DNA from 2 places in the Arthrobacter gyeryongensis genome. Region 2 is predicted to be linked to the other one. Evidence: riboswitches for the same ligand, from Rfam matches in the RefSeq annotation. Region 2 holds a riboswitch; the other holds the start of a gene.
The links. Region 2 has a riboswitch for glycine ahead of gcvP (aminomethyl-transferring glycine dehydrogenase). Riboswitches for the same ligand answer to the same signal wherever they lie in the genome.
Positions count from the first base shown of each region.

Region 1 (15,592 bases), on a different contig from region 2:
GAACCCTGTGTACCCAGATCGAGGACACGGTTCACCACCAGTGTGAGCTCACCGGCGTCGATGCTGGTGACGCCGTCTTCGGTGATCGGGGCTGCCGGGCTCAGCGCCGGGACTTCGGCACCGGGCCTTCCGCCGCCCTTGACCTCGACGGAACTCGCGCGTGGCTCCAGCACGCCGTCCACGTCCACGAACTGTTCGGCTTCCTGCTGTCCCGTGAGGATTGCGGTGGCCAGGGCGACGACGTAGACGGGATCTGCGCAGGCGTCGTACACCCACCTCGTGCCCAAAACGGAGTGTTCCATGGTGCCGAGAAGCGAGTCCTTTGCCCCGGGCAATTCCGAACCACGGTAGCTCAGGGGAACCTGGTAGACCTTGCCGCCGTAGGAGACCAAGTGGGTCTCGAGGCCGACTTGGCCGGCCGGATCATCGAAGCGGTATGCCCCAAGCAGTTCGGGCGGTGCGGCGCCATCCTTGGTGAACCACGGCTGGACGGGCAAGTACTTTTCGATGAGTTCAAGTTTGCTGGGACTCAGGGTTGCTTGATGGATGATAGCCATGCGGTCCAGCCTAAGCCACCTCGAAGCAGTTGCTTCAGGGGGACCCTACTCCGCGAACAAGCCCGCCAGATCCTCCGCCGTCAAGGCGCCACCGGTCAGCGCATCGCCTTCCATGACGTCCGCGAACAGCTGGGACTTCCTGGTCTTGAGTGCCATGACCTTTTCCTCGATGGTGTCCTTGGCGACCAATCGGTAGACCATCACGTTCCTCGCCTGCCCGATCCTGTGGGTGCGGTCCACGGCCTGCGCTTCGGACGCAGGGTTCCACCATGGGTCCAGCAGGAACACGTAGTCGGCTTCGGTCAGGTTCAGGCCGAAGCCTCCGGCCTTCAAGGAAATGAGGAAGACGGGCGCTGCGCCGTTCTTGAATTCGCTCACGACGTCGGCCCGGTTCCGGGTGCTGCCGTCGAGGTAGCAGTACTCGATGTCCTCCGCGTCGAGCCGCTCCCGGACCTTGCCAAGGAACCCCGTGAACTGGCTGAAGATGAGGGCCCTGTGCCCCTCGGCAACGATGTCCTCCAGCTGTTCGAACAGCACATCCAGCTTGGACGAGCGCACCGCGGACAAGGACTCGTCCACGAGGGAGACGTCCAGGCTCAGCTGCCGCAGCAGGGTGAGCGACTGGAAAATGGTGAAGCGGTTCTTATTGACATCGTCGATGAGCCCCAGGATCTTCTGCCGCTCGCGCTGCAGGTGCGTCTGGTACACCTTCTGGTGCCGCGGGTTCAGCACCACTTCCAGGACCTGCTCCTGCTTGGGCGGCAGGTCCTTGATGACTTGCTCTTTGGTGCGGCGCATCATGAGGGGACGTACCCGTCGTCGGAGCTTGGCGAGCTGGGCCTTGTCTCCGTTCTTTTCGACCGGCTTTTGGTAGTACTCCGCGAAACGGCGCGGGCTGGAGAACAGCCCGGGAGCGACGATCGAAGTCAGAGCCCAGAACTCCATGAGGTTGTTTTCCAGTGGCGTGCCGGTGATTGCCAGCTTGAAGGATGCCGGAAGTTTGCGGGCGCACTGGTACGCCTTGGACTGGTGGTTCTTGACGAACTGGGCTTCGTCGAGCATCAGCCCGGCCCATTCCTTGGCTGCGTAGGCCTCGTAGTCGATCCGGAACAGCGCGTACGAAGTGATGACGACGTCGGTTCCGGCCATGGATTCCTGCGGATCGGCGCCGCTCTTGGCGAAAGTCTCTCCGACGGTCTTTATGCTCAGGCCGGGCGCGAAACGCTGCACTTCCGCGGCCCAGTTGCCGACGACGCTGGTGGGCGCCACCACCAAGAAGGGGGCGGCACCGCCCGTGCCGCCGGCGTCGGATTCAGCCTGCTCCTTCGCCGCACACATCAAAGCAATCGCCTGCACTGTCTTGCCGAGGCCCATGTCGTCGGCCAGGACCCCGCCCAAGCTGTGACGGTACAGGAAACTCAGCCAGTTGAAGCCCTCCAGCTGATAGGGACGGAGCTCGGCGTCGAGCGAGCCCGGCAGCGGGAGCCCGGTCACGCCGTCGTCGAGCAGGCCGCCCACGGCCTCGCGCCATGCGGCCGCCTGCTCGTCGACGATCCCCAATTGCGCGAGCTCATCCCAGAGCCCGGCCTGGAAGCGGCTGATCTGCAGGGTACCGTGCCGGTCCGGGCTGTCCTGCAAGGACCGGGCCTCGTCGATCAGCGCGCGGAGTTGGTGCAGCTCGGGCAAGTCCAGTGAGAAGTAGGCGCCGCTCGGCAGCAGCATCCGGCTCTGGCCCGCCGCGAGGGCGGAAAACACCGCGGCGAAGGACACAGGTTCGCCCTCGAGCGTGATGACGATGCCGAGATCGAACCAGTCGCGGCTGTCGGTGGCCTTGGTCGAGATGGAGACGACGGGAGCCTCGGTGGCCTCGCGGTAGTCGGCGATCTCGCCGGAAGTGTCCACGACGACGTCGGGCAGCTCGCGCAGCCGGGGCAGCACCTCCTCGGTGAAGGCCAGGGTGTCCAGTCCGTCCAGCGCTACCGAGGCGGCCAGCCGTGGAGCCCCCCATCCGCCGCTCGACGACTCGCCCAGCGCCGCGACTACGTCCCAAAGCCGGCCCAGGGACTCAAGGATCCGGGCCTCCTCGGCGTCGTCGCGGTAGCCGTGGTCGTCCGGGTGCCGCCAGAGGGGCTGGGCAGTCACAAGCTTGCCGGCCTTGTAGTGCCACTCCCAGTGCAGCCGCACCCGGTGGTCAGCACCGTAGTTCGCCAGAAGGGACAGCGTAGGCACGGCGAGGACCGGCAACTCCACTGAATGGTCCGCTGCCGTGACCCGCGTGGATTGCTTGAGCTTCGGATAGAACGCCGTGAGGAATCGTTCCTCGTCCTTCGCCGGGATCTGGAGCCGGGATGCGCCCATGACGAAATCGAGGAGTTCCTGCGACTCACCACCCTCCAACGGAGCCAGCGTGATGAGGTTCTCGGGTGCCGATATGCCGGGCAAGTGCTCCTCGCCCGGACCCGTGAAGAACAAGCCATGTGCCGGGCGGCCGATCAAGCCCAAGGTCGCCGGATCAAGGGCGTCCGCGCCCAAGGTCACCGACGGCGCGAGCTGCAGTCCGTCGTCGGGCCGGCTAAGGTCAAGCCCGACGACGGCGGGCTCCGCAGCAATGCGGACCGGCTCGGTCCCGCCGGAGTGGATGAGCGAAACCCCTATCTTGTCGGCTTCGACCAGGAGGCTCCATAAGTTCTTGCCGGCGAATTCGTTGAGCAGCATCCACATGCTCGAAGTGAGCTGCCGGTAGTCCGCAGTGGAATGCGCGGCCAGGAAGTTCTGCATCCAGTCGATATGGGCTTCGTTGAACTCGCGCTTGTAGCCGAGGTAATTCAGGTTGGTCCAGGAAACATCGCCCCGGATCCACTTGCCCTTGGCGCCCATCATCACCGGGCGGGCCTTGAGCTGGCGCACGCTGCGGAGCGGATCGCGCCGGCCTGTGTAGGAGAAGTGCGGGGCCGGCTCTTCAACCTCGAACGCCAGTGCCAAGGGGAGGCCCTGGCCTTGCGGGGTGGTGCCCGGAGTGGCGATGAGCTTGCTAAGTGCCTGCTCCCATGCCGGCCGTTGCACGATGCCCCCTGTTTGGGCCGTCTGCCCGAACGCCGGCGCGCTGAGCAACTGTGCCCGCACGGCGGGATGGTCTTCGGCGGCGAAGAGAAGCGCCGCCACGTGTTTGCAGTCCTTCCGGACCGGGCAGCTGCACACGCCCACGGTGCAGCTCCAGCCGCCCGGTTTGCGGACCAGCTTGGCCGACGTCGAATACGGTGACGGGCCGCTGCCCCTGACCTTGCCCATCATCAGGCCCGTGGCGGAGTCGAAGGTGATGCCGCTGACCCGGCTGCCCATGGCATAGGCGAGGCCGGCCGCCAGGGAGCGGTCGTTAATGGCGGGTGTCTGAATCGCCAGTTCCCAGGAGTCGTCTGAGTGGGAAGGCATTTCGTTGGGGCTACTTTCGGCAGGAGGCTATCTATGAATCCTAGGGCCCAGGGAGCAGCCCTGAAACTTTGCCGGACGTTCACCTCTGCCTAGCTTGCCCGACAACCGCCCCCGCGTACGTTGAAAGGGTCCGGAGCAGCACAAGCTTCCTAGCAGTGAGGAAATCCCATGACCAGCAATGAGAACCCCGTCGTTCTGACGAAGGACAGCATCGAGGCCGACAGCGCCGACGTTGTGGACGCGAACGTCACCGTGGTCAACGAGATGTACGAGGAGCTCCTCAACCATGAGGAAATCGCTACCAATGCTCTGCGCAGCTACTTTGTGGACTACTACCTGACGCAAGCACTCGCGGGCGGTTTCGCACAGTACGTGTTCACGGTCCCGGAACGCGAAGAGGTGGATGCGTTTGTCCGCGAAGGCCTCGAAGGAATGGGCGCCAAAGGCCACCTTGAGCTGTTCAACCGCACCGCCGCAGCTTTCGACGCGCTGTCCGAAGAAGACGCCGAGGCCTACCTGGACGGCGATCTTGACGAGTCCGAAGTGGCACCGGAAGCCGTTGCCGAACTCGAGGCCCTCGACGGCGAATTCGAATCCCTCCTGGAGACCGAAGACATCATCGAACTCAACGCAGCGTGGCTCCGCAGCCAGGACGGCGTGCTCTACCTGGACGAGGAGCAGCTGAAGACTCACATCGCCGAGCGCGTAGCCCTCGTCCCGAACCTCGAAGAGCGCCAGGCCGAGGCAGCCGAAGCGGAACTTGAGAACGCCCCTGAATTCGAGCTCATCATCCGCGAACTGTGCGACGTTGCCGGCTACCAGCTGGAGAAGATCACCATGGGCGATCCCAACTACGAGCACGACGGCGAGACGATCCTCGCCTGGCACTTCACCACGGACCACGGCAACTACATCATGATCGAAGAGGACGACGAAGCCTTCATGATCCACCCGGAGACGAAGGAAATCATCGCCGCCGTGGAGTTCGAGGACGCTGAAGAGTTCGAAGACGCCTAAAACGCCCGCTCACCTATGAGGCTTCTGACGCGGACGCCCGCTCACCTTTAAGGCCTCCAGGGCAAACGCTCGCTCAGATCCGCCGGCCGGCCCGGCGAGATCTGAGCGAGCGTTTGCCTTTTGGGGTGCAAAAGTGAGCGAGGGTTTTAGTAGCCCATGCTGCTCCCGCTTGGGGTGCTGCTCTCGCTCGGGGTGCTGCTGCTCGGGGTCAGCATCGAACCGGACGGGCTGACCAAGGACCAGACACCGCCCACGCCTTGGCCGTAGGTGTCACTGGAGTCTTCGTCCTTGGAGTAGAAGTAGATGGGCATGCCGTTGATGGTGATCTGCATCTTGCCGTCTGCTGTGGGGATGGTGCCGATGGTTCCGGCCACCCCGTCAACCGCCGGCGTGGCCGACGTCGTTGTCACGGCAGGCCAGTTGGTCGCGCAGCCGCCGGTGCAGGCGCTCTTGCCGGAACCCTTGACGTCCTTCGCGAAGATGTAGACGCTCTTGCCGTTCGCCGCAACCACTCGCTCGCCGACGCTCGACGACGCCGTCTTCAGTTCCGCCGCGCCAGCAGGAGTGCTCGACGCCGGAGCGCTTGAACTCGCCGACGCCGCGGAGCCGGGGCTGGTGGCGCTCGAGGACGCGGAAGACGGGCCGGGGCTTCCTCCACAGCCAGTGAGCGCGATGGCCAGAGCAAGAATGCCGAGCCCGGTGCCGAGTTGCTTCTTCATGGTTTACTCCTTCGCTTGGACCGGCCGCGGACGTGCCGGAAGCTAACCCGTACGACGCTGCCGGGTGAAGAATGGTTCAGGGGGCGTGAACCTTTTTCCTGGCGGGCACGTCGTATCGCAGGAGAAGGGGAAGCCGAGCACCAAGGAGGCGCCGATGCCGCTCGACGAGGATGTGGTGGCCGCGATCTACCGCGACCACGGCACAGCCCTGCGCCGCTTCGTACTGAGCTGCACGCCGGACGCGCACTTGGCTGAGGACGTGGTGCAGGAAACCATCCTTCGCGTGTGGCAGCACGCCCCGCAGATCACTGGCAGCCTGCGCAGCTACTTGTTTCGCACTGCCCGTAACGTCATCATCGACAACTACCGCAAGGCCCAGCGGCGCCCGGCAGAGGCTGCCGAACGCGACATGGCGGACCCGGAGGAGGCCACCGAGCGGGTGGACGAGCTCCTCAACCGGGTCCTCATGGAGGAGGCGCTCCTGCGGCTCAGCACCGAACACCGGGAGGTCCTGGTAGCCCTGCATTACGAACGTTTCACGGTAAACGAGGCCGCGCTGAGGCTCAACATCCCCAGCGGCACGGTGAAATCCCGGGCCTTCTACGCCGTCAGGGCGCTTCGCACGATTCTCGATGAAATGGGGGTGCAGCGGTGAACGAAACCGGACTTCACCAATTGCTGGGCGCCTACTTGCTCGGCGGCCTCGAACCTGCCGAGGCCCGGGTTTTCGAGGAGCACTTGGCAAGCTGTGCTGATTGCCGGCTCCAGCTGGGGGAGCTGGAGAGCCTCCCGGCCCTCCTCGACGCCGTCCCCGTGCCCGACGCCGTCGCGCTTGCCGTCGGACGCCCTGCCGTCGTGCCCTCCGCCGCAGTTCCGCCCGCTACTTCCGACGCTCGCTCACTAATGGGGGCTTTTTCGGAAAGGCTCCCGCAGCCGATTCTCTTGAAAATGGCAGCACGGCGACGGAAATCCCGACGCCGGTGGGCGGCCCTGGTGGGTGCCGTAGCCGCCGCTTGCCTTGGGTTGGGCATACTGGCGGGGCCGGTGTTGAACCAGCCACCCAAGCCTGACGCTAGCTACTCTGTGCAGACGGACAATGGCCTGCAGCTCACTGTGGGGCTCGTCAGGAAGGCGTGGGGGACCGAACTGCAACTGGAAGGCCGCAGCATGCCGCCGCAAGGCACTATGTACCTGTGGGTCAAGGGCCGCGACGGCACGGAGGAAATGGCTTGCGGTTGGACCGCGACCTCCAGCGGCCACATCAAGGTCACGGGCGCGACGCCGGTCCAGCTCGCCGGGATTTCGGGTGTGGAACTGCGCGATGACAACCAGAAGATGGTCGCCGTGATTTCGGTTCCGGGGAGCTAGGGGTTCCCGGGACCTAGGCGGTTTGTGCGCGACTAGGCGGACGCTGGTCCGCTGGCCGCAGGATCGGGCAAATCGCCCCGTACCCAGGTGGGCATGTCCAGTCGGTTGAAACTGTAGAGGTGAATTCCCGAGACACCATCCGGGTGCGCAGTGAGTTCGGAAACCAGGCCTTGCGGTGAGTACTTGTCCCCGCCGAGAAGCTTGCGGGCGAGGGGTCCTTTGTTGCTGAGGAACTTCAGGGATGTCCCGACGCCGATCTGGGTTGCCAGGGCCAGCAGCTTGATTCGGGGAACTGCCCCGGCAATCCCAGCCCACACGGGAAGCTCAACGCCTTCCCGGCGCAGGAGCGCTGCGTAGTCGAGGATCGTCGGCGCGGAGAAGCACATCTGCGTGACAACATGCGTCGCCAGGTGTTGTTTCGCCAGCAGGGCATCCAGCAAATCCAGCCCGCTCACGGAAGGATGCCCCTCGGGGTAACCGGCGATGCCCGCTGTGATGGAGCCGCCGGTGTACTCGGCGATGTCCGCCAAGAGGGAAAGGCTCGATCGGTAGGGGCCGGCACCAAGAGGTCCGTCTCCGCCGATGGCGAAGACCTCCGTGATCCCGGCGGCCCCGCAGTCCCGGAGGATGCCGGAAAGCTGCGCCCTGTCCTCCAGCCCGCGCGCCGAGAGGTGCGGAACCACGTTGTAGCCGAGGAGGCCGAGCTTCACGGAGACCTCCATGGTCCGCGCGATGCCGTGATGGGGCAGGCAGGTAACGGTGAGCGTAGTGGAAAGCGGCACAGCGGCCTGGACTTTCTCAACGATTCCGTCCGAGGGAATGATTTCAATCCGGGTGGGGAACATGCTGGCTCCTTGCCGATCAGGCCGTCGCGTGGTGTGCGAGGAGGGTGCGGGCTTCCTGGCGGGTGGTGCCGGAGTCCTGGATGCCTTCGGCGATGTGGGCAATGTGCTTCAAGTGGGCGGGGATTTCGCGGCCTTTCTTGCGCATCGCGGTGGCCCAGAGGCGTCCGGCGCGGTAGGAGGAGCGGACCAGGGGGCCGGACATGACGCCGAGGAAGCCGATTTCCTCGGCTTCGGTGGCGAGGTCGACGAATTCCTGGGGTTTGACCCAGCGGTCCACGGGCAGGTGCCGTTCGGAGGGGCGCAGGTACTGGGTGATGGTGATCAGGTCGCAGCCCGCGGCGTGCAGGTCGGCCAGGGCTTCGGAGATCTCTTCGCGGGTTTCGCCCATGCCCAGGATCAGGTTGGATTTGGTGACCATGCCGGCGGCCCGGCCCTGGGTGATGACGTCCAGGGAGCGGTCGTAGCGGAACGCGGGGCGGATGCGTTTGAAGATCCGGGGCACGGTTTCGACGTTGTGCGCGAAGACCTCGGGGGCGGAGTCGCAGATCGCTTGGATGTGTTCGGGTTTGCCGGAGAAGTCGGGGATGAGCAGTTCGACGCCGGTGCCGGGGTTCAGTTCGTGGATCTTGCGGACGGTTTCGGCGTAGAGCCAGACGCCTTCGTCTTCCAGGTCATCGCGGGCGACGCCGGTGACGGTGGCGTAGCGCAGGGCCATGGCCTGGACGGAGCGGGCGACCTTGGTGGGTTCGAACATGTCCACGGGGGAGGGTTTGCCGGTGTCGATCTGGCAGAAGTCGCAGCGGCGGGTGCATTCGGAGCCGCCGATCAGGAAGGTCGCTTCCTTGTCTTCCCAGCACTCGAAGATGTTCGGGCAGCCGGCTTCCTCGCAGACGGTGTGCAGTCCTTCTTTTTTCACGAGGTTCTTCAGGCCCACGAATTCAGGGCCCATCTGGACCTTGGCCTTGATCCACTCGGGCTTGCGTTCGACCGGGACGGCTTTGTTGCGCTGTTCAACGCGCAGCAGCTTACGGCCTTCAGGTGCCAGGGTCATGAGGAACTCCATAATTCAGGTGGCGCGGACGCACCACGATGATTCGGTTCCTCCCCGCTCTGTATTGGACCTGAGAGTTTCCGCGTCCCGCCTCGCGGCTGGACGCTTGCACCGTCGGTGAGTCCGGTTGCCCGGGCTGCTTTCCAGAGTTGCCTTGCCGCGGCGGTACATGGGCCTGAGAGATTCCTGGGGAGGATTTGCTCCTACGGCGCCTGCTGAAACGTACCGGCAGGGCTCTCCCGCCGCAGATCATAAGCACGTGCCGCCTTTCGGTGACACGTCTCACATGGTAGCCGGTGCCCGTGCGGCACGCAAAGAACCCGTGCGCGATCGTGCAGCTAAATCCTGCGGTAACTAAGATCGAAGATCATGCGCCCGGCCTCATGGGCCTTGTTTTCGAAGCTGGTGCGGATTCGACCATCGAAGCGCGGAGCCCATCCGCCCACGTGGTCCACACCCTCATTGGGGCCGGTGTGCTCGGTGCTGACCGGTGCGCGGCCTTCCTTGACGGGTGCCCCGCCCACCATCGATTCGACTCCCGATTCCCACACTTGGGTGAGGGGGCTCTCTGCGCCGGTCCGCTCGCCGTCGTGGACGTTCTCAAACTCGGTTGACCCGGCAAGGACCTCGCGGACGTGGATGGCGTAGTTGGACCAATCTGTGGCGATCCGCCACAGGCCACCCTTCTCGAGGGACCGCGCAGCAAGTTCGGCGAACGCGGGCTGGATAAGGCGGCGTTTGTGGTGCCGAGATTTGTGCCAGGGGTCGGGGAAGAAGACCCAGAGCTCGCTCACTGAACCCGCAGGCAGCATGGTGGCCAGGACCTCCGGGGCGTTGGCTTCCACGACGCGGACGTTGCTGAGGCCGCGACTGTTGATCTTGATCATCGTGTTGGCCAGGCCCGGGGTGTAGACCTCCACGGCGAGGAAGTCCTTGTCCGGGTTCTCTTCGGCCGCGTGGCATACGGCGTCGCCGAGTCCCGAACCGATTTCAACAATCAGCGGTGCCTTGCGGCCGAACTCCGCTTCGGCGTCGAACACGTAGTCCGGGTGCACGGACGTGTTGGCGACATGCCGCGGAACCTGGATGGCCCAGCGGTCCGAGTGCTCTTCCCACGCCGCTTGGCGCCGACCCTGAAGCCGCGTCCCGCGGCGCACGAAACTGACCGGCCGGCCGCCATAGGTGCCGAAGGAGGCCTGGCTGCCTGGGGTCACGGGGCGCGAAGACTGCGGTGATTCAGGGGATTCTGGGGTTTCACTCATCTCCTCCAGAATACCGTTGCACGGTCAAAGCCCCGCCGCGGAACCTGCGTACGCTCCCGTCACGAGGCGCCCGCGCACGGGGGTGACTGCCAGAATGGGTTGGTGACCCCCGCTTCAAGCGCCCCAAAGAACACCAAGCCGCACCCCGGCGTCCCCGAGATCCTCGTCGACGCCGAGATCGACGAGCTTCCCGCCCCCGAGCCCACGCAGATCAAGACGCGCGGAGGACTCGTCTTCCTGGGGATCTGCCTGGTGCTCATCGGCCTGAACCTGCGGACGGTTTTTTCGAGTTTTTCGGCAGTTCTTCCGGAAGTCACCGCCGACGCCGGGCTGCCGGGCTGGGCGGTGGTGGTCCTCACCACTGTGCCCGTGACCTTGTTGGGTGTGTTCGCGCCGCTGGCGCCGATCCTGGCCCGCCGATTCGGTGCCGAGAGAGTATTGCTCGGCGCGATGGCAGTGCTGACAGCGGGGCTGCTGCTCCGTCCGGTGGACCTCGCCGGCGCCGGGCACTTACCGGCCCTCCTTGCCGGTACCGCGGCGTGCGGCGCCGCGATCGCGCTATGCAACGTGCTGCTGCCCGGCGTGGTCAAGCGTGACTTCCCGCATCGCCTCGGGCTCATGGGCGGGCTATATACGACGGCGATTTGCGCGTCTGCCGCGCTTGGCGCCGGTTTCACCTATCCCGTCTTTACCGCGGCCGGGCACTGGACTTCGGCGCTGTGGTTCTGGGCGCTGCCCGCCGCCGTCGTACTCTTGCTTTTCCTACCGCTCGCGATCCGCCAGCATCCCGTCCGGCACAACGCGGCCGACGGCGGTACGAACGTCTGGCGTTCCGCCGTCGCCTGGCAAGTCACCATCTTCATGGTGTTGCAAGCGATGATGTCCTTCAGCGTGTTCGCCTGGTTGGCGCCGATCCTGCGTGATCGCGGGATCGACGGCGGGACAGCCGGCTTGATCGTGTCCGTGTCGATTGTGCTGCAGATGCTTGGTTCGTTCATCGCTCCTGGGCTCGCGGCACGTTTCAAAGACCAGCGCGCCGTCAACACCGTGGTGGCGCTCATGACCGGCGGCGGCTTCGCCTTGAGTATTTTCGGCCCCACGGACCTGATTTGGGCGTGGACCGGGCTGTTGGGACTGGGGCAAGGGAGCCTCACCGCCGTGGCGTTGACCATGATCATGCTGCGCACCCGCGATTCCCACACCGCGGCGCACCTTTCCGGCATGATGCAGGGGGTCGGCTATGGCTTGGGCTCCACGGGAACCCTGATGGTCGGCCAATTGCACCAAGCGACCGGTGGCTTCGCGGCTGCCGGCATCCTGTTCCTCGTCGTCGGATCTCTGGCGGCCTTCTTCGGCTTCCGCGCCGGCCGGAACCGCTACGTCGGCTAGCCCAACGGGGAGGTTAGTGAGTCAGGTCCTTGCCCTTGGTTTCCGGGATCATGAAGGCGAACGCGATTCCGATGGCCAACAGGATCACTGCGTAGACGTTGAACATGTTGGCTTGGCCGATGCTGCCGAGCCAGGTCTGAAGGTACGGGGCCGTGCCGCCGAAGACCGCAACGCAGATGGAATACGGGACGCCGACACCCACGGTGCGGATCTTGGTCGGGAACAGCTCGGCGTACACGGCCGGGACAATCGAGGCGCTGCCGGCAATGAAAAACAACATCACGGACATCGAAACAGCCAGCTGCCAGGGGGAATCCTTCAGGAGCCACGTCATAGGGAAGTGCAGCAATGCGGCGCCGGCAGAGCTCACGATCAGCACCGGCTTGCGGCCGATGCGGTCGGACAGCTTGCCCCAGAACGGGAGCGACGCAATGAAAGCGATGTTGCCGATGACGCCGGCCCATAGGGCTGCTCCACGGTCCATCTTGAGTGTGCTGGCCGCGTAACTCGGCGCCACGACGCCCCAGATGTAGTAGACAACGGTGAGGCCAACGGTCAGCCCGATAACCTGCAGGGCCTGCTTGCGGTATTTGACGATCTGCGGCCACATGGGCTCGCGCTTTTCCTTGGGCACCTCGGCTTCGAATGCCTCGGTCTCCTTCATCTTGGCCCGCATGACCAATGCGTAGATGCCCAGGGCACCGCCCACCAGGAACGGCACGCGCCAGCCCCAGGCGTTCATGTCGGCCTTGCTCAGCACACCGGTCAGGATGGCGCCCAGCAGGGTTCCGGCCAGGATGCCGGCGGTGCCGGAGGTGTAGATGAGCGTTGCCCAGAAGCCGCGCTTTTCCTTGGGTGCCATTTCGGACAGGTACGTTTGCGACGACGGCAGCTCGCCACCGTGGGCGAGGCCTTGGATGAGGCGGGCCACCAGGAGCATCACGGAGGCAAAAGCCCCCACAGCCTGGAATGTCGGGGCGATACCGATCAGCAGGCTACCGACAGCCGCGAGGCCGACCGCGAACGTCATGGATGTCTTGCGGCCGATCCTGTCGCCGATCCAGCCGAAGACGAAGCCGCCGAACGGCCGGGCCACGAATCCGACGGCGAAGATCGCCAAGGTGGAGAGGACCGCGGAGGTGGGGTCTGCACTGCTGAAGAGCGCGCTGGCGATGAAAGGCGAGAACGTGGCGTAGATGGCCCAGTCGTACCATTCGACGGCGTTGCCGATGCCGGTGCCGATGAGGGTTCGCAGATGGGATTTGTGAACCTGGGCTGTGGCTGAAGTGCCAACGGTGGCGGTCATGTCTTGCTCCAAGGTTTGGGTGGTGGTTAGTTGCCGGCGGCGAGGGTGGCGATGCGGGAGACCGCGAGCTCCGCGTAGAGCGCCGCACCGTCGGACAGGACGCCGTCGTCGAACGTGGCGTACGGGGAGTGGTTGAACGCTGAGGTGGTGTGGTCCACGCCCCGCGGTACGGCGCTGAGGCCCACGAAGGTTCCGGGAACTTCGGCCAGGACCCGGGAGAAATCCTCCGAGCCACTGATGGGCGTAGCCCAGCGGGAGAGGCGGGAATCGCCGAACATAGCGGAGATGACGTTCTCGGCGGTGTGGGTCTCGTCCTCGTCAGTGACGGTCATGGGGTATTCGCCGCGGTAGTCGACGTCCACCTCCAGGCCGTGTGCGGAGGCGATGCCCTTGAGGAGCTGCGGGATGGCGGTCATCATCCGCTCGCGGGAGGCTTCCGAGAAAGTACGGATGGTGGCTTCGAATCGGGCAGATTCGGGGATGACGTTGCGCTTGGTGCCGGCCTGCAGCACGCCCACGGTCAGGACTACGGGATCGAACATGTTGAACTGCCGCGTGATCATGACCTGCAGCGCAGTCACCATTTCTGCGGCTGCCGTGACGGGATCCTTGGCCGAATGGGGCGCCGAACCGTGCCCACCGGCACCCAGGATGGTGACGAAAAGCCCGTCAGAGGCGCTCATCATCACTCCAGGCTTGGTGCAGAACTGGCCATACGGTTCCAGGGAGGAGAAGACATGCATGCCGTAGGCGGCGTCAACACGGCGGCCTGCGGCGTCCAGGACGCCTTCGCGGATCATATGGCCCGCGCCGTCGAATCCTTCTTCGCCCGGCTGGAACATCAGCACGACGTCGCCCGCTAGCTGATCGCGTCGCTCGGCCAGCAGGGTTGCAGCTCCGGCGAGCATGGACGTGTGGAGGTCGTGGCCGCAGGCGTGCATGGCGCCGTCAATCTTCGAGGAGAACTCGACGCCGGTGCGCTCCTGGACGGGGAGGCCGTCCATGTCAGCGCGGAGCAACACAGCCGGCCTCCGGGCTGGTTTCGCGGCAAGCGCACCGGGCGCGCCGCCGCGCAAGACCGCGGTGACCGACGTCGTACTCTCGCCAAGGGTGATTTCGTACGGGAGTCCGTCGAGCGCCTTGAGCACCTTTTCCTGGGTGCGCGGGAGGTCCAGGCCGATTTCCGGTTCCTGGTGGAGCTCGTGGCGGAACCGGGCGATTTCTCCCTGCAGCTCTTTGGCGTCTGAGGCGATCGACATCTGTTCTCCTGTTTCCTGAACGATTGGTAGGTATCCATAGCCATTGTGGAGTGATTAGCCTCACAATCTTCCAAAGCCCTGAAAAAATTCAGGATTATGCCAGAATTAACAGGAATCATGCATCGACTATGAATGGATCGCTGATGGAACTCAGTGAAGAGGACCTCCGGCTGATCAACGCCCTCCAGATCTCGCCGCGGATCAGTTGGTCCGACGCCGCCGAAGTCCTCGACGTCCATGCCACCACCTTGGCCTCCCGGTGGGATCGGCTGCGCGAGTCCGGAGCCGCCTGGACCACGGCGCACCTTATGGGCGACCCCAAGCATGCCTGCCTTGCCCTGTTGGACGTGGACTGCGAAATGCACCTCAGGCCCGAGGTCACGGCCGCGCTCGCAGCGATTCCGGAGATCATCACGGTAGAAGAGGCGGCCAGCAACCGTGACCTCATGCTCACCGTGATCACCCAAGACCTGAGTGAGTTCAGCAGCCGGCTATTGCCCCAGCTCAAGGAAATCCGGGGACTCACCAAGTACCGGACCTCGCTCTGCACCCGCATCCACACAAGCGGCTACGCGTGGCGGCTCAACGTCCTCAGCCGGGCGGAGCAGCAGGCGCTGCGCGCCCTCGCCGGGCCGGAGGCGCTTAATCCGTCCGCCCCTTACGCGCAGGTCACCCCATTGCCGGAGAGCCATATGGCACTCCTTCCCTTCCTCGCCCGGGACGGAAGGGCCTCCGCCGCTGAAATCGCGCGCGCCCTGGGACGGCACCCTGCCACGGTGCAGCGGCAGCTCGGACGCGTGCTCGCGAGCCGGGTGCTGTCCTTCCGCTGCGAAATCGCCCAACAATTTTCCGGCTACCCCATGACGTGCCAGTGGTTCGCGAATGTCCCGGCAGGCCAGCACGAGGCCGCGGCCGCCGAGCTGCGGGCCGTCAGGAACGTTAGGTTCACGGCCTCCACCACAGGCAGCACCAACTTTGTGATCATCATGTGGCTGCGCTCGCTGGCCGAGGTCATGGAGATGGAACTCGCCATCCAGCAACGCATTCCCGGGATCGAACTCGTCGAAAGTGTCGTGATGCTGAGCACGGCCAAGCGGGTCGGCTGGATGCTGAACCCCGACTCGACGGCGACTGGCGCCGTCGTACCGACCGCCGCCGCTGTACCAGCCGCCGCCGCGAGCCCGGCCTAGAGGCCGGCGTTGTAGACGTCGAGTCCGAAGCGGTTCAGACCAGGGGTGCCGGCGTAGCCGAGGTACGGAAGGCCGAAGGTGTCTTCGATGCTGGCCAGCAGGCTGTAGTGGTTATAGGGCGTGGTGGACCAGGTGCCGCCCTTGGTGAACGGCGAGATGACCAAAGCGCCGACCCGGCCGCCGCCCTGTCCGACGATCCC
Region 1 is NZ_BAABKK010000009.1:62,320-77,911, reverse strand. Features, by position in the region: gene ABEA18_RS06255 (CG0192-related protein) at 1-557, opposite strand, end outside; gene ABEA18_RS06250 (DEAD/DEAH box helicase) at 603-3,986, opposite strand; gene ABEA18_RS06245 (DMP19 family protein) at 4,155-5,003, shown strand; gene ABEA18_RS06240 (COG4315 family predicted lipoprotein) at 5,150-5,722, opposite strand; gene ABEA18_RS06235 (sigma-70 family RNA polymerase sigma factor) at 5,877-6,377, shown strand; gene ABEA18_RS06230 (anti-sigma factor family protein) at 6,374-7,090, shown strand; gene ABEA18_RS06225 (methylenetetrahydrofolate reductase) at 7,123-7,935, opposite strand; gene lipA (lipoyl synthase) at 7,952-8,986, opposite strand; glycine riboswitch at 9,036-9,138, opposite strand; glycine riboswitch at 9,140-9,238, opposite strand; gene trmB (tRNA (guanosine(46)-N7)-methyltransferase TrmB) at 9,325-10,248, opposite strand; gene ABEA18_RS06210 (MFS transporter) at 10,351-11,637, shown strand; gene ABEA18_RS06205 (MFS transporter) at 11,651-12,943, opposite strand; gene ABEA18_RS06200 (M20 metallopeptidase family protein) at 12,970-14,202, opposite strand; gene ABEA18_RS06195 (Lrp/AsnC family transcriptional regulator) at 14,346-15,392, shown strand; gene ABEA18_RS06190 (alkaline phosphatase family protein) at 15,389-15,592, opposite strand, start outside.
Region 1: it holds a riboswitch for glycine, as region 2 does, so the genes downstream of both, lipA (lipoyl synthase) here and gcvP (aminomethyl-transferring glycine dehydrogenase) in region 2, are expected to answer to the same signal.

Region 2 (15,592 bases):
AAACGCCGGACGGCAAGCCGTTCTGGTGTGCGCCCCGGCCTTGCGGCCCGCGGTCCGGCGGCTCGTGGCGGCTCCCGACGGCGGTGTTCCCGTGCTGTCCTACCGCGAAGTGACGTCCGCAAACATCCAGATCGAAACCGTGGGGGTGGTCCGCCATGCCGAAGCAATACAAGCTTAAGGGCACCTCCCTGGATGACATCCGGGCGAAAGCCGAGCAACAGTACGGTCCCGGGGCGCGGATCGTCTCCGCCGAGAAAGTCACCAATCCGGGGATCGCCGGCCTCTTCGCAGCCAATCGCTACGAGGCCACCATCGAGGTTCCGGCAGCGGGTTCCACCCAACTAGCTAGCAATAGTTGTCGTTCTGACGGCCCAGAACGACAACAACTGCGAGCCAGTTGGGATGCCCAAGTTGCCGGGGACGCCCGCCCCGGCGGGGAGGCGCATGCGTTGCAGGGGCCCGCTATCGCCGCGCTCCTCGCGCAAGCCGACGCGGCCGAGATGGACCTTTACCGGCCCGAGGCAGCTGTCTCAACCGCCTCCCCGGATTTCGCTGGGATGTTGGAGCAGTTGGGGAAGGAGTTCCAGGTCTCGGGACCAGCGACGCAAGGGATGCTGACCGCGTTGCCAGCCGCCGCCGTCGGGCATACCGCTCCTATGCCCGTACCGGTACCACTTGCCGGCGGCGGCAACCTCATCATCCTGCTTGGCCTCGGCGACGACGCCTTGGGACCAGCGCTGGAAATGTCCATCGCCGAGGGCGGTTCCGATGTCCGGACAGCCGGAGCGTTGACCGCTTTCGGGCACCTCCACGTGGCGGGGCGCCAGGGCGCGACGGCGGCACGCGCCCAAGCGGTGCTCACCGGCCAAACCGTGCTGGTGGCGTACGGACTCGGCAGGCAAGGCGAAACCGGGAGGCACGCGGCGGGCATCGCAGCGCTCGCCGCAGACCAGTTGTGGCTGGTTGTTGACGCCGGGCGGAAAGCTGAAGACACGGCGGCCTGGGTCCGGGCGCTCTCCGCCGCGCTGGCCGCCGAGCGTGTCCACGTCGACGGCCTTGCTGTTTTCGGCGCGTCGGAGACTGGAAGCCCAGAAACTGTAAACGAGCTTGGTCTCCCCATCGGGTGGGTGGACGGCAAGCCCGCCCGCGTTGCCGTGCTCGGAAAGGTAGATTGAGAGCATGCTGGTACTGACACGCAAGCCGGGCGAACAGATCATGATTGGTGAGGACATTGTCATCACCGTCATGGAAGGCCGCGGCGACGGCGTGCGGATCGGGATCGAGGCCCCCCGAGGGGTGTCCATTCAACGTCGCGAAGTGGTCGAGGCGATCGCAGCAGCCAACCTCGCTGCCGCCCAAGCCGGCCCCGAAGCCGAGGAACTCGTTGCGGGGCTGCGTCCGCCTGCCCGGAAACCGGGCAAGGAATAGGCCGGGTTCTACTCCAAGCCCAGGAACTCCTTGAGGAGCGGCAGAGAGCAATCCCTCGTCACTGCCAGGGCCCGTTCGATATTGGCGCTTTCCGCAAGCAGCATCACGTCATCCGCATTGTCGGTTTGCGCGACCGCTACCGGCGCCGCCGGGACCCCATTGTCGGCGGGCTGCACAGAGCCAAGCGGCGGGTTACCGGCCCGTTGTTGCCCTGTCAGGAGAGCCTCGACGTTGGCGGCCGCGGTTGATTCGACTTGCTTGAGCACCAATACCAGCTCACGGTGGTGATCCTGAAGCAGTTCCGGCCAGATTCCGGGCGGGGCCACTGAGGCGATCATCGGCAAGGTGGCGTTCGCCGGGAGCCGCCACTCAATGGCTCGGGCCGAGGACTCGATGTTCCGGGCAAGTGTGTCGAAACGAAGGTTGTCCAGGACCTTTTCCACGTCAGCCGCAGCGAATTTCAACCAATGCGAGTTGCCTGCCCGAACGTGCAGCAACTGTGTTTCGAGCCGGTACAACAGTAGTTCCAGCTGTCTCCGCTCTCGCCACAGCAAAGCCGAAAGCTCATCCGCCCCCACGGTTCCCCATTCCCCGGTTTGGCCTAGGAACATGGTTCCGAGGCCTGTTTTTGTATCTTTTTCATGAGCGTACACGGATTGTTATTTTTCAGATGGTATGTTTCCTGAATACATGTCTGTTCCATGTAATCTTCAGCACGTTGCATCGTCTCAGCAGCTCGCCCATGAAGCCCGTGGAATCAGGCTTGGCAACTCAATAAACAGGTCTCATGGGGGGACTAATTTTGAATCGCGAAGAACGCAACGAGTTGGTGCTTCAGCACTTGCCACTCGTTGGCTATTTGGTGTCTGAGCTCTGCGCGAGAGCTTCTCATTTGTCGCGCGACGATTTCGCATCGGTAGGGTCCGTGGCGTTGATAACGTCTGCCGACTCCTTCGATCCGAACCTCGGAGTCCCCTTCGGCGCGTTTGCGCGCCGCCGGATCGTCGGAGCCTTTGCGGACGAGATGCGGGCCAGCGACTGGGCCACGCGATCGGCGCGTAAACGCATCAAGGAAACCATGTCGGTCCAGGAAACGCTCTCCGGCGTCCTTGGCCGCACGCCTTCGGTGGCCGAAACCGCCTCGGCCCTGGGCGTCGAACGCAGCGTGGTGGAAGCCGCCCTGGCCGACGCCGCACGGACGCTGTCGCCGCTGGACGACGTCGTCGTGGACACCGTCGCGGCGGACACCATCTCCCCGGAGCACTCGGTCCTGGCCGATGAGCGCCTCAAGTACCTTCGCGCCGCCGTCGACGCCCTGCCGGAAAAGATGCGTTACGTCGTCGAGGAGATCTACTTCGGGGGACGGACCGTCAAGGAACTCGCCGAGGAACTCGGTTCCACCCACGCCGCGGTCTCGCAGCAGCGCGCCGAGGGCATCCGCCTCATGCGCGATGGACTGTCCGCCCATTACGCCGACGATCCCGGGCAATCTTTTGAGCCCCAATCGCGCATTACTGCCCGACGCCGGCACGACTACCTCTCGACGCTTGCCACTGCTACTTTGGGCGGAATTACCCGCAGCTTCAGCTCGCCTGATGCTGCCTTGAACCGGGCGGTCTAGACACCGCCTAGTTTGCGGTCGGCACGCGGCGGAGCACGACGGCGGCAAGGACTGCCGCTCCGGCCATCAGTACCAGCCCGATCGCCGCTGTTATGTGGACCCCTGATTCAAAGGCGGCGCGTGCGGCCGCGGTGAGGGCGTCGCCCAATGGTTGGGGCAGTGTGGCCGCCGTGTCCACGGCTCCGGCGAGCGTCTCCCTTGAGCGTTCGGCTGCGTGGCCGGACAATTCGCCTGGAAGCAGCAAGTGGTGTTGGTAGGACGCTGTCAGGATGGAGCCAAGGACGGCTGTGCCCAGCAATGAACCGAGTTCGTAACCCGTTTCGGAGATCGCCGATGCCGCACCCGCCTTGTCGGCAGGAACCGCGCCGAGGATCAGGTCGTTGGAGATGGTCTCCGCCGAGCCAACCCCGATGGCCAGCAGCAGGAGTGCCGTCAAAAGGTACCCGGGCCCGTGGCTGTGGTTGCCCAGTGCGGCCACGAGGTATCCCACTGCGCTCAGCGCCAAGCCCGATGCCACCACCAGGCCCGGGCGTATCCGCTTGACCAGCGGAACCACCACCAGGCCCGCCACGATGGTGGCCAGCAGTGCCGGAACCATCGAGATCCCCGCCTGCATGGGGGATTGGCCTTCCACGAGCTGCAAGTGCTGCGCGAAGAAGTAGATGAAGCCGGTCATGGAGAACAGGGACAAGACGTTGGCGGTGATGGCCGTGCTGAAGACCTTGTTCCGGAAAAGCCGTACGTCCAACATGGGCGATGCCAAAGAGCGCTGCCTCCGGACGAAGACGATTCCCATGGCCAGGCCGAACGCCATGAAGGCCGCGGGTCCAGGGCCAAAACCGTGCACGGCGGCCTCCTTGATGCCATAAACCGCCGGAGCCATGGTGATGATGGAGAGTACGACGCTGGGAACGTCGGGCTTTCCCGGATTGCGGTCCTTGGACTCGGGGATGAGGGACGGGCCGAAGGCGAGCAGGGGCAGCAGTAGTGGCACCCCAACCAGGAAAACGGCCCCCCACCAGAAGTGCTCCACGAGCCAGCCGCCGAAGATCGGCCCGAGGGCGGCGCCGCCGGAGAATCCCGCTGCCCACACTGCCACGGCGAGCCGGCGCCGGTTCGGGTCCGGGAAGATGTTGCGGATCAAGGACAGCGTGGACGGCATGAGCATGGCTCCGAAGATGCCCATGCTGGCGCGTCCGGCGATGAGCCATTCAGCCGACGGCGCGAAGGCGGTGGCCGCGGAAACGGCGGCGAAGCCGGTGCTGCCGGTCAACAGCAGGCGGCGGCGGCCGATCCGGTCTCCCAGGTTTCCCATGGACACCAGCAGGGCTGCGAGCACCAGCGGGTAGGCATCGACGACCCATAGCAGCTGCACGCCCCCGACTTCCAGCGAACGGGCGATTTGCGGCAGAGCAAATGTCAGCGCCGTATTGTCCACAGCCACCAGCAGCACGGGGAACATCAGGAGTGCCAGGGCAGCCCAATCGCGCCACGGGGCGGATTGGATCGAAGGGGTGCGGGGGTGCTGGGTTGTGGACGGGCTGAACATGAATATAACTGTACCGTCTGGACGGTATAGTTTCAATCTGACTCATCGAACTGCCGCATCGAACTAAGGGATGATGGACACCATGCCGCGAAAACCTATTGCCCGGGACGCAGTCCTGGATGCCTTTGAAGCCCTGCTGATCGAGGTGGGGGAGCGGGCTGCCACCCTGGATGCCGTCGCCAAGCGCGCAGGCGTCTCCAAGGGCGGCCTGCTTTACCATTTCCCCAACAAGGAAGCCATGATCAGCTCCTTGCTCGAACGCATGGACGGGCTGGCCGCACTGGACATCGAAGCAATGAAGGCAGCGCCCGAAGGTGCGGCCGCATTCTTCATCAAGTCTTCCCTGTGGGCGGATACTCCTTTGGACCGAGTGTTCGTGGCAGCCACGCGGCTCGCGGAAGTAGCCCATGAAGAAACCCGCAGGCGCTTCGCCGGGATCCAGCAACAATGGCTCGATGTCCTCGCCGAGGAAGTGGGGCCCGAAATGGCCAAAGCGGTCCGGTACATGGGCGATGGACTCTACTTCAACGCAATGCTTGAAGGCGGCGCCGGTGATACGGAAGCCAAGGCCAGCGCGAGGAGCGCCGACGTCGGTGCGCTGCTGGCCGCCGTCGAACGCCTCCGTAACTGAGGGATCGGTGACCACATTTGCGGACACGGGCAGTCCATAGGACAATTGGTAGTTGTGGCAGCCGTCACCGGCAGCCACGATCTGATTCACATAACTGAATACGCCTTTGATCTGCGGCGGGAGAGTCCTGCAGGCATGTGATGCAGGCGCCGTAGGAGCAAATCCTCCCCAGGAATCTCTCAGGCCCCCGTACCGCCGCGGCAAGGCAACTCTGGAAAGCAGCGCGCTGACGCGTGCTCACCGACGGTGCAAGCGGAACAGTGCCACAAGCACGATTTCGCGGAAACTCTCAGGTCCAATACAGAGCGGGGAGGAACCCGATTAGCTGTGGCGCACCCTGCGCCGCCTTATTTATGGAGTTCCTTCGTGACGGTTAGTTCAACCTCCACTACGTTCGTTGACCGGCATATCGGCGCCCGCCGCCAGGCCGACATTGACATCATGCTCAAGTCTGTTGGCTACGACAGTGTCGATTCGCTCGTAGACACCGCGGTTCCCAATGACATCCGCCAGGACGTCGCATTGACGCTCCAGAACGCCCTCAGCGAGGTGGAAGTTCTGGCTGAACTTCGCAAGCTGGCGGCGAAGAACAAGACGGCCGTGCAGATGATCGGCCAGGGCTATTACGACACGGTCACTCCGCCGGTGATCCGCCGCAACATCCTCGAATCCCCGGCCTGGTACACGGCCTACACCCCGTACCAGCCGGAAATTTCCCAAGGCCGCCTCGAAGCCCTGCTGAACTTCCAGACCATGGTCCAGGACCTCGTGGGCCTGCCCATCGCCAATGCCTCCTTGCTGGACGAAGCCACCGCCGTCGCCGAGGCAGTCCTCATGATGCGCCGGGCCAACAAGAACAAGACGGCCCACGACGGCAAGACCGTCCTCGACGCCGACTGCCTGCCGCAGACCATCGCGATCGTGAAGGGCCGCGCCGAGGCGCTGGGCTTCGAGGTGGAGATCGCTGACCTGTCCGCAGGCCTGCCCGAGGGCGAGATCAACGGCATCGTGCTGCAGCAGCCGGGCGTTTCCGGCCGGGTGTTCGACCACTCCGCCGTGATTGCCGCCGCCAAGGAACGCGGTGCCCTGGTCACCGTCGCCGCTGACCTCCTTGCCCTGACCCTGATCACGCCTCCGGGCGAGCAGGGTGCCGACATCGCCGTCGGCTCCACCCAGCGCTTCGGCGTCCCGCTGTTCTTCGGCGGCCCGCACGCCGCGTACATGGCGGTCCAGAAGGGCCTCGAGCGCTCCATGCCGGGCCGCTTGGTGGGCGTGTCCAAGGACGACGCCGGCACACCCGCCTACCGCCTGGCGCTGCAGACCCGCGAGCAGCACATCCGCCGCGAGAAGGCGACGTCCAACATCTGCACCGCGCAGGCATTGTTGGCCATCGTGTCCTCGATGTACGCCGTCTACCACGGCCCCGATGGCCTGAAGGCGATCGCCGAGACCGCACACCACCACGCCCGCACCCTGGCCGCGTCCCTCAAGGCCGCGGGCCTTGAGGTCCTGCACGGCAGCTTCTTCGACACCGTCACCGTCCGGGTCCCGGGCAAGGCCGCAGGGATCGTTGCTGCCGCCGAGGCCAAGGGCATCAACCTGCGCGGCATCGACGCCGACACGGTGGGTGTCTCGGTCGACGAGACGACAACAACGGCGGTTGTCGCCGACGTCGTCGCGGCCTTCGGTGCCACTGTTTCCGGTGACGGCGAGGGCTTCGCGCTGGAGGCCGCCGTCGAGCGGTCTTCGGACTACCTGCAGCACCCGGTGTTCAACACCCACCGTTCCGAAACCCAGCTGCTGCGCTACATCCGCAAGCTGTCGGACCGCGACCTCGCGCTGGACCGCACCATGATCCCGCTGGGTTCGTGCACCATGAAGCTGAACGCCACCGCCGAGATGGAAGCCATCTCCTGGCCGGAATTCGCCTCGATCCACCCGTTCGCCCCGGATTCCCAGACCGTGGGCTGGCGCGAACTGATCGAAGATTTGGAAGCTGACCTGACGGAGATCACCGGTTACGATCAGGTCTCCATCCAGCCCAACGCCGGTTCCCAGGGCGAGCTCGCGGGCCTGCTGGCCATCCGCGGTTACCACCACTCCCGCGGGGAGGCCCAGCGCAATGTCTGCCTCATCCCGGCTTCGGCGCACGGCACCAACGCTGCCTCGGCGGTGCTGGCCGGCATGAAGGTGGTTGTGGTGGCCACCGCGGCCGACGGCACCATCGACCACGCGGACCTGCAGGCCAAGATCGACGCCAACAAGGACGTCCTCTCGGCCATCATGATCACCTACCCGTCCACGCACGGCGTGTACGACGCGGACGTGCGCGAAATCTGCGACTCCGTGCACGCGGCCGGCGGCCAGGTGTACGTTGACGGCGCGAACCTGAACGCGTTGGTTGGCCTGGCCCAGCCGGGCAAGTTCGGCGGCGACGTGTCCCACCTGAACCTGCACAAGACCTTCTGCATCCCGCACGGCGGCGGCGGACCCGGCGTGGGCCCGGTCGCTGCCAAGGCACACCTGGCACCCTTCATGCCGGGCGATGCCAACAAGGCAGCCCATGAAGACGGGTACGGCGTTGCGATTTCCGCCTCGCGTTACGGCTCGGCCGGTGTGTTGCCGATTTCCTGGGCCTACGTGAAGCTCATGGGCGGCGAAGGCCTCACCGAGGCCACGAAGTCCGCGCTGCTTGCCGCGAACTACATAGCCTCGCGCCTGAACGAGTACTTCCCCGTTCTCTACACCGGTGAAGGCGGACTCGTGGCCCACGAGTGCATCCTTGACCTGCGCGAACTGACGGCCAAGACCGGCGTCACCGCGGAAGACGTGGCCAAGCGCCTCATCGACTACGGTTTCCACGCCCCCACCCTGGCGTTCCCGGTCGCGGGCACCCTGATGGTGGAGCCCACCGAATCCGAGGACCTCGGGGAGATCGACCGCTTCATCGAAGCCATGATCACCATCCGCAAGGAAATCGACCAGGTTGCCCACGGCGACTTCGCGGTGGAGAACAGCCCGCTGCGCCACGCACCGCACACCGCGGCCGCCGTCGTCTCCTCGGACTGGAACCGTGAGTACTCCCGCGAGCAGGCCGTCTTCCCGGTCCACCACCTCAAGCAGGACAAGTACTTCCCGCCCGTAGGCCGCATCGACGGCGCCGCCGGCGACCGCAACCTGGTCTGCTCCTGCCCTCCGATCGAAGCCTTCGAGAACTAAAGGACTCCTCACGATGACTGAGAACTACACTGCGCTCTACGAAGAGCACAAGAAGCTCGGCGCTTCCTTCACCGATTTCGGTGGCTGGCAGATGCCCCTGAAGTACTCCTCCGAACTGGCCGAACACCACGCCGTCCGCCAGTCCGCAGGCCTCTTCGACCTTTCCCACATGGGCGAAGTCTGGGTCACCGGCCCGGACGCCGCGGCATTCCTGGACTACGCCCTGGTGGGCAAGATCTCCGCCATGTCTGTTGGCAAGGCCAAGTACTCGCTGATCTGCCAGGAAGACGGCGGCATCATCGACGACCTCATCACCTACCGCCGCGGCGATGCCAAGTTCCTGGTGGTTCCGAACGCGGGCAACGCCAAGGTTGTTGCCGAGGCACTGGCGCAGCGGGCTGCCAACTTCGACGTCGTCGTCGAGGACGCCTCCGCGGCAACCTCGCTGATCGCCGTCCAAGGTCCCAAGGCGGAAGAAATCCTCCTCCGCTTGGTCCCGGCGGAACAGCACTCGCTGGTCACCGAACTCAAGTACTACGCCGCCGTCGAGGTGCCCTTCACCTTTGCCGGGAAGACCACGGAACTGCTGCTCGCCCGCACCGGCTACACGGGTGAGGACGGCTTCGAAATCTTCGTGGACAACGATGCCGCTGCCGCCCTGTGGCAGGCAATCGCGGCAGTTGCCCAGGACGGCGAGCTGATCCCCGCCGGCCTGGCTTCGCGTGACTCTCTCCGCCTCGAAGCCGGCATGCCGCTCTACGGCAACGAGCTCTCCCGCGAAGGCAACCCCTTCTCGGCAGGGCTGGGCCCCGTGGTTTCGCTCGCGAAGGAAAGCGACTTCGTGGGCCGTGCTGCTCTCGAAGTCCTGAAGGCCGAGGGCGCCGGTTCCACCAGCGGCCGCAAGCTGGTTGGGCTCAAGGGCCTGGGCCGCCGCGCCGGCCGCAACCACTACCCGGTCCTCAAGGACGGCATGGTGGTCGGCGAAGTCACCTCCGGCCAGCCCAGCCCCACCCTCGGCTACCCGATCGCCATGGCATATGTGGACGTCGAACACGCCGAGCCAGGCACGGCTCTGGACGTAGACCTGCGCGGCAAGTCCGAGCCGTTCGAGGTTGTCGCACTGCCTTTCTATAAGCGGACCAAATAAGTTTCGGATGGGTGACCGTGGTTGCGTTTAGCCCGTCGGGACCGACATCCTCTGCGGGCTCGGTCGCGAAGACGCCCGCTGGGCGGACGTGACGCTCCCTTAGACGCCCGCTGCCGGATGCCGGTCCCGATGGGGCCGTCCTCGTCACCTTTGGTTATCGAACTGATGGGTGGTTATCGAACAGAAAGGGCGAACAGTATGAACCTCGGCTCACCCTTGGTGCCTCTGTTGCGAACCGGGCACCTGTCGCGTTCGATCGCCCTAGGTTTTTGGAAAATGGGCCACCTGCCGCAGCTTGGCCCACTGGAACTGAATCGGCCCACTGGAACCATGGGTCACCTACTAAACCCGAAAGGGCCAGCGTTCTTTTCCGGAACTGTTGGCCCCGAAAACTGAACTGGCGGACGGCGGGTGACGGGATTCCGGCAGCGTGCGTCTAAGCGAGGAACGAGCGAGCACGCCGAGGAATTCCGTCACCCGCCACCCAACCCGACCACAATTAGATTTAGACCAACGCAAAGGAAAAAACATGGCAAAAGTTGCACCTGAACTCCAGTACTCCGACGAGCACGAGTGGGTTGCCCGCGACTCCGGCGAAGCCGGATCGAACATTGTGTCCGTCGGCATCTCCGCCGTGGCCACCGATGCTCTCGGCGACATCGTGTATGTTGACTTGCCCGAGGTCGGTTCCGCTGTGACTGCGGGGGAGACCTGCGGCGAGGTGGAGTCCACCAAGTCCGTCTCGGACCTGTACTCCCCGGTGACGGGGGAGGTCACGGAAGTGAACTCCGCCGTCGTTGACGATCCTGCCCTGATCAACAACGATCCGTACGGTGCGGGTTGGCTCTTCAAGGTGGCCGCCGAGTCCGACGGTCCGCTGCTTTCCGCGGAGGAATACGCTTCCAAGAACGGTGGCGAGCTGTGAGCGCGGCGACCGGGGCCGCAGGCACCGAGAACATTGCGTTCGAGCAGGTCGTTTCGCCGTCCCTGGACGCGGTGTTGTCCGAGCTGGATCCGGAGATCGCGGCGAAGATCGACGACGAGCTGAACCGTCAGCGTTCGGGCCTGGAAATGATCGCGTCCGAGAACCACACTGCCGTGGCCGTGATGCAGGCCCAGGGTTCGGTGCTGACCAACAAGTACGCCGAGGGCTACCCGGGCAAGCGCTACTACGGTGGCTGCGAGCATGTGGACGTCATCGAGCAGCTCGCGATCGACCGTGTGAAGGCCCTTTTCGGTGCCGGGTACGCGAACGTGCAGCCGCACTCCGGCGCCCAGGCGAACGCCTCGGTGATGCACGCCCTGATCAAGCCGGGCGACACCATCATGGGCCTGAACCTGGCCCACGGCGGTCACCTGACCCACGGCATGAGGATCAACTTCTCGGGCCGCCTGTACAACGTGATCCCGTACCAGGTCCGCGAAGAGGACCACCGGATCGATATGGCCGAAGTGGAGCGCCTGGCGCTCGAGCACAAGCCGGCCCTGATCGTGGCGGGCTGGTCCGCCTATGCCCGCCAGCTGGACTTCGCCGAGTTCCGCCGGATAGCGGACCTGGTGGGCGCGTACCTCATGGTGGACATGGCGCACTTCGCCGGCCTCGTGGCCGCGGGCCTGCACCCGTCCCCGGTCCCGCACGCCCACGTCACGACCTCGACGACGCACAAGACCCTCGCCGGTCCGCGCGGCGGCATCATCCTGACCAACGACGCCGACATCGCCAAGAAGATCAACTCCGCGGTCTTCCCGGGCCAGCAGGGCGGCCCGTTGGAGCACGTGATCGCCGGCAAGGCCGTGGCCTTCAAGATCGCCGGCTCACCGGAGTTCAAGGAACGCCAGGAGCGCGTGCTGGCCGGTGCCCGGATCCTGGCCGAGCGCCTCGTCCAGGACGACGTCACCGCCAAGGGCATCAACGTGATCTCCGGCGGCACGGACGTGCACCTGGTCCTGGTGGACCTGCGCGACTGCGAGCTCGACGGCCAGCAGGCCGAGGACCGCCTCGCTGCGATCGACATCACCGTCAACCGCAACGCGGTCCCGTTCGACCCGCGCCCGCCGATGGTGACGTCCGGTCTGCGGATCGGCACCCCGGCACTGGCAACCCGCGGTTTCGGTGAGGCGGCGTTCCGTGAAGTTGCGGACATCATCGCCGAGGCACTGATCGCCGACGCCGGCGCGGACCTCTCCGGCCTGCGTCACCGCGTGGAGGCACTCGCCGCCGCGCACCCGCTCTACCCGGGCGTCGCGAACCTCAGCTGAGGTTCTCCGACCCCGGCAAGCCCGTCGGGTCCGGCAGACCCCAGTTTTCACGCGTGCTGCTCCTTCGTCGCTTTGACGCACGCTTTCGAAAACCGCGGCCTGTCGGCCCCTCGGAGGGGGCTGGGCATCCGGCAGCATGCGTCTAAGGGAGCGTCACGTCCGCTCAGCGGGCGTCTTCGCGACCGAGCATGCAGAGGATGTCCGGCACCCTCCCAACCCGACCACAACTAACTAAGGAATCCGACATGGCTGTTGGCGTCTTCGATCTTTTCTCTATTGGGATTGGTCCTTCGAGTTCGCATACCGTGGGGCCGATGCGGGCTGCTGCGGTCTTTGCGGGTGAGCTGAGGGAGTCCGGTGCCCTGGAACGGGTGGCGTCGCTGCGCGTTGATCTGTACGGTTCCCTGGCTGCTACGGGCCGCGGGCACGGCACGATGACCGCGGTGCTGTTGGGGCTGGAGGGTTACCACCCCGAGGAGATCCTCCCCGAGGAAGTGGAGGAACGGCTCGCCTCGATCGCCGAAACCGGCACACTGAACCTTTGCGGCGCCGTCGACCCAGAGTCCGGCATGTCGCTGCCGTACGGGGAAGCGGACATGATCCTGCACCCGCTCACGGTCCTTCCCCGGCACACGAACGGGATGAAGTTCTCCGTGTCCGGCGCCGACGGCGAGGTGCTGCACGAGGCCACGTTCTTTTCCGTGGGCGGCGGCTTCATCGTCCGCGAAGGCGAAGAGGACGCAGCCCAGAAGGAACTGGAGGAGTCCAAGAAGGAACTCCCGCTGCCCTTCCGCACCGCCGCCGAACTCATGGGCCGCTGTTCTTCCAAGGGGCTCGGCATTTCGGACATCATGTTCATCAACGAGCGCGCCTCCCGGACCGAAGAGGAAATCCGCGAAGGCCTGCTGCACATCTACTCCGTCATGGAGGCCTGTGTCGAGACGTCCCTCAAGCGCGAAGGCGTGCTGCCCGGCGGGCTGAAGGTCCGCCGTCGGGCCCCGGACTGGCACGAGCGGCTCCTGAAGGAAACCAAAGACCAGGACCCTGACTACCGGGATCCGAAGTACTGGCAGGAATGGGTGAACCTCATCGCCCTGGCCGTGAACGAGGAAAACGCCTCGGGCGGGCGCGTGGTCACCGCGCCGACGAACGGTGCCGCCGGGATCATCCCCGCCGTGCTGTACTACGCCCTGCACTTCGCCCCCGGCATGGACAAGGCCACGCAACAGGACCGCGACGACGTCGTGGTGAAGTTCCTGCTCGCCGCGGGCGCCGTCGGGGTGCTCTACAAGGAGCAGGCCTCGATCTCCGGCGCCGAAGTGGGCTGCCAGGGCGAGGTCGGTTCAGCTTCCTCGATGGCCGCCGCCGGCCTGGCCGAAGTCATGGGCGGCTCGCCGGGACAGGTGGAGAACGCGGCGGAGATCGCGATGGAACACAACCTGGGCCTGACCTGCGATCCGATCGGCGGGCTCGTGCAGATCCCGTGCATCGAACGCAACGCGATCGCCGCGGCGAAGGCCATCAACGCCGCGAAGATGGCGCTCTGGGGCGACGGCACCCACCGGGTGTCCCTGGACGAGGTCATCGTGACCATGCGCGAAACCGGCAAGGACATGTCCTCCAAATACAAGGAAACCGCCATGGGCGGCCTCGCCGTCAACGTAGTGGAGTGCTGACGCCCGCTTCCTGATACTCAAGGCGACGGGTACCGGAAGGCCAGGCGGGGCCCAGCAACGCCGCGGATGCCATGGCCGCGAATACCGACCAAATGCTGTTGCTGCGGCCGGTGGTGAGCGGCGGAATGGGGCGGTAGACGATCATCGGGTCCTCCTGGTTCGGCTTTCGTTACAACCACTTTCCGCCTCCGGGATAGCTGTGGACTTTGGGGAACCTTTGCCGCCGCTGTGAGAAATCGAAGGGGCCCACTTCGAGGCGTTGGAACGGACCAGGCTGTGGCTCCCTGTGGGGGCCGATAGACTTGGGGCTGAACGCCTGCGCCGCACACCGGCGCCTGCTGCCTCACGTACGCAACTGATTGGACACGGCCCCCTTGCGAGAATTTACCGCACGCTTTGCCACCGCCGAGGAAATCGAACACTGGGACAAACACGTCACGGCCAACCCCAACGGCGGCAACCTCCTCCAATCCGAGGCCTTCGCGGACGTGAAGCAACACTTTGGCTGGAAGCCTCTGCACCTTGTCTACGAGACCGAGGAATACAGCAGCTACAACCTGGTCTTGGAGAAGTCGTTTCCACTGCTCGGCAAGCTCTGGTACCTCATCAAGGGTCCTGACGTGGCCGGCGTCGAGGACATTCCCGGGATCATCAAGGCCAACCGGGAATTCGTGAAGCGGGACAAGCTCGGGGTTTTCGCCGTGAAAATCGAGCCGGACATCGTCCTCAGCGGCGAAGCCCGGGACGCGATCGCGGCCACCGGGGCGGTCAAGACCCCCAACCTGCAGCCGAACGACTCCACAGCCCTGCTGGACATCTCTCCCGAGGAGAACCAGCTTCTGCGCAACCTGCATTCCCGCGGCCGGAACGCCGTTCGCCGGGCCATCCGCGAAGGCGTCGAAGTCCACACGATGGAACCGACGGAAGAGAACTTCCGCGCCATGTATGCGCTGATGACCAACACGGTCGAGGCGAAGTCCCAAGTGCGGGTCCGCGAATTCGGGTACTATCGCCAGTTCTGGACCAACTTCATCGAACGTGGCCAGGGCAGGCTCTTGTTTGTCTTCGAAAACGGTGTCCCCTCGGTTGGTGCCTTCGTCATCAACTATGGCCGGAAGGGCACCTACAAGGACGGCGGATCGCTGCAGAAGCGCGCGCAGTACGGCGATTCGCATTTGGTCCAGTGGACCGCCATCAACCAGGTCAAGGAACTGGGTTGCACGGAATACGATTTCTGTGGCACCCCGCCCGCTGACCGGCTCAAAGACACCTCGCACCCCTTCCACGGACTTGGCCTGTTCAAGACCAGCTTCAGCAAGACCGTCACCGACTTCGTCGGCTGCTATGACCAAGTCATCAGCCCGCTGAAGTACAAGCTCTGGACCGCAGCCGGGGAACGTATTGCGCGGCAGGTCTACACCCGCCGCACGGGCCAGCAGTTCTACTAGAATCGCAGCGCCGACCCGTGTGCTGCATGTGCAAAACCCCGTATTTGGAGGAACCCCGCCCCTTGGAGGAACACCCGCGTGACTGACCGCCCCGACAACAGGCCCAACACGGACGGCTTGCCCAAGACGCAGCCGCTCAAGCCATCCCAGGTGCGCCAGAATGTCAATGCCAAACGCATGCTTCGCAGGCTCGTGCAGGGCGAGAATCCTCCCACCGCCCCCATGAGCATCGTCGATCGCCTGGCGGGAAGTCCCTACGCCAACCCCATCATCCACGTGGGCGGTGTTGATGCTTCGGCCCGCAAGACCATCGACTTCGCGCTGCACATGGCAGAATCCATGTTTCGTTACGGAGCCGGTGCCCTGGAAGTCGAGACCAGCATCATCGCGGTCACGGCGGCACTCGGGTTGAAGAACATCGAAGTCGACATCACCAACCAGTCCGTCGCGCTCAACTACGCGCCCAAGGACCAGACTCCCATTACACTGCTCCGGGTGGTTCGCTCCTGGACCAACAACTACGCAGGACTGGCCCAGGTGCACCAGCTCGTCACGGATATCGTGGCCGGCGGGGTGGGCAGGTCAGAAGCGGTGAGCCGCCTGGACGACATCAT
Region 2 is NZ_BAABKK010000032.1:78,129-93,720, reverse strand. Features, by position in the region: gene ABEA18_RS21020 (flagellar biosynthesis protein FlhA) at 1-178, shown strand, start outside; gene ABEA18_RS21015 (hypothetical protein) at 156-1,175, shown strand; gene ABEA18_RS21010 (carbon storage regulator) at 1,180-1,428, shown strand; gene ABEA18_RS21005 (hypothetical protein) at 1,437-2,039, opposite strand; gene ABEA18_RS21000 (sigma-70 family RNA polymerase sigma factor) at 2,216-3,049, shown strand; gene ABEA18_RS20995 (MFS transporter) at 3,057-4,598, opposite strand; gene ABEA18_RS20990 (TetR/AcrR family transcriptional regulator) at 4,681-5,229, shown strand; glycine riboswitch at 5,337-5,434, shown strand; glycine riboswitch at 5,436-5,543, shown strand; gene gcvP (aminomethyl-transferring glycine dehydrogenase) at 5,596-8,448, shown strand; gene gcvT (glycine cleavage system aminomethyltransferase GcvT) at 8,462-9,595, shown strand; gene gcvH (glycine cleavage system protein GcvH) at 10,125-10,520, shown strand; gene glyA (serine hydroxymethyltransferase) at 10,517-11,854, shown strand; gene ABEA18_RS20965 (L-serine ammonia-lyase) at 12,100-13,530, shown strand; gene ABEA18_RS20960 (hypothetical protein) at 13,511-13,675, opposite strand; gene ABEA18_RS20955 (lipid II:glycine glycyltransferase FemX) at 13,905-14,978, shown strand; gene ABEA18_RS20950 (threonine/serine exporter family protein) at 15,057-15,592, shown strand, end outside.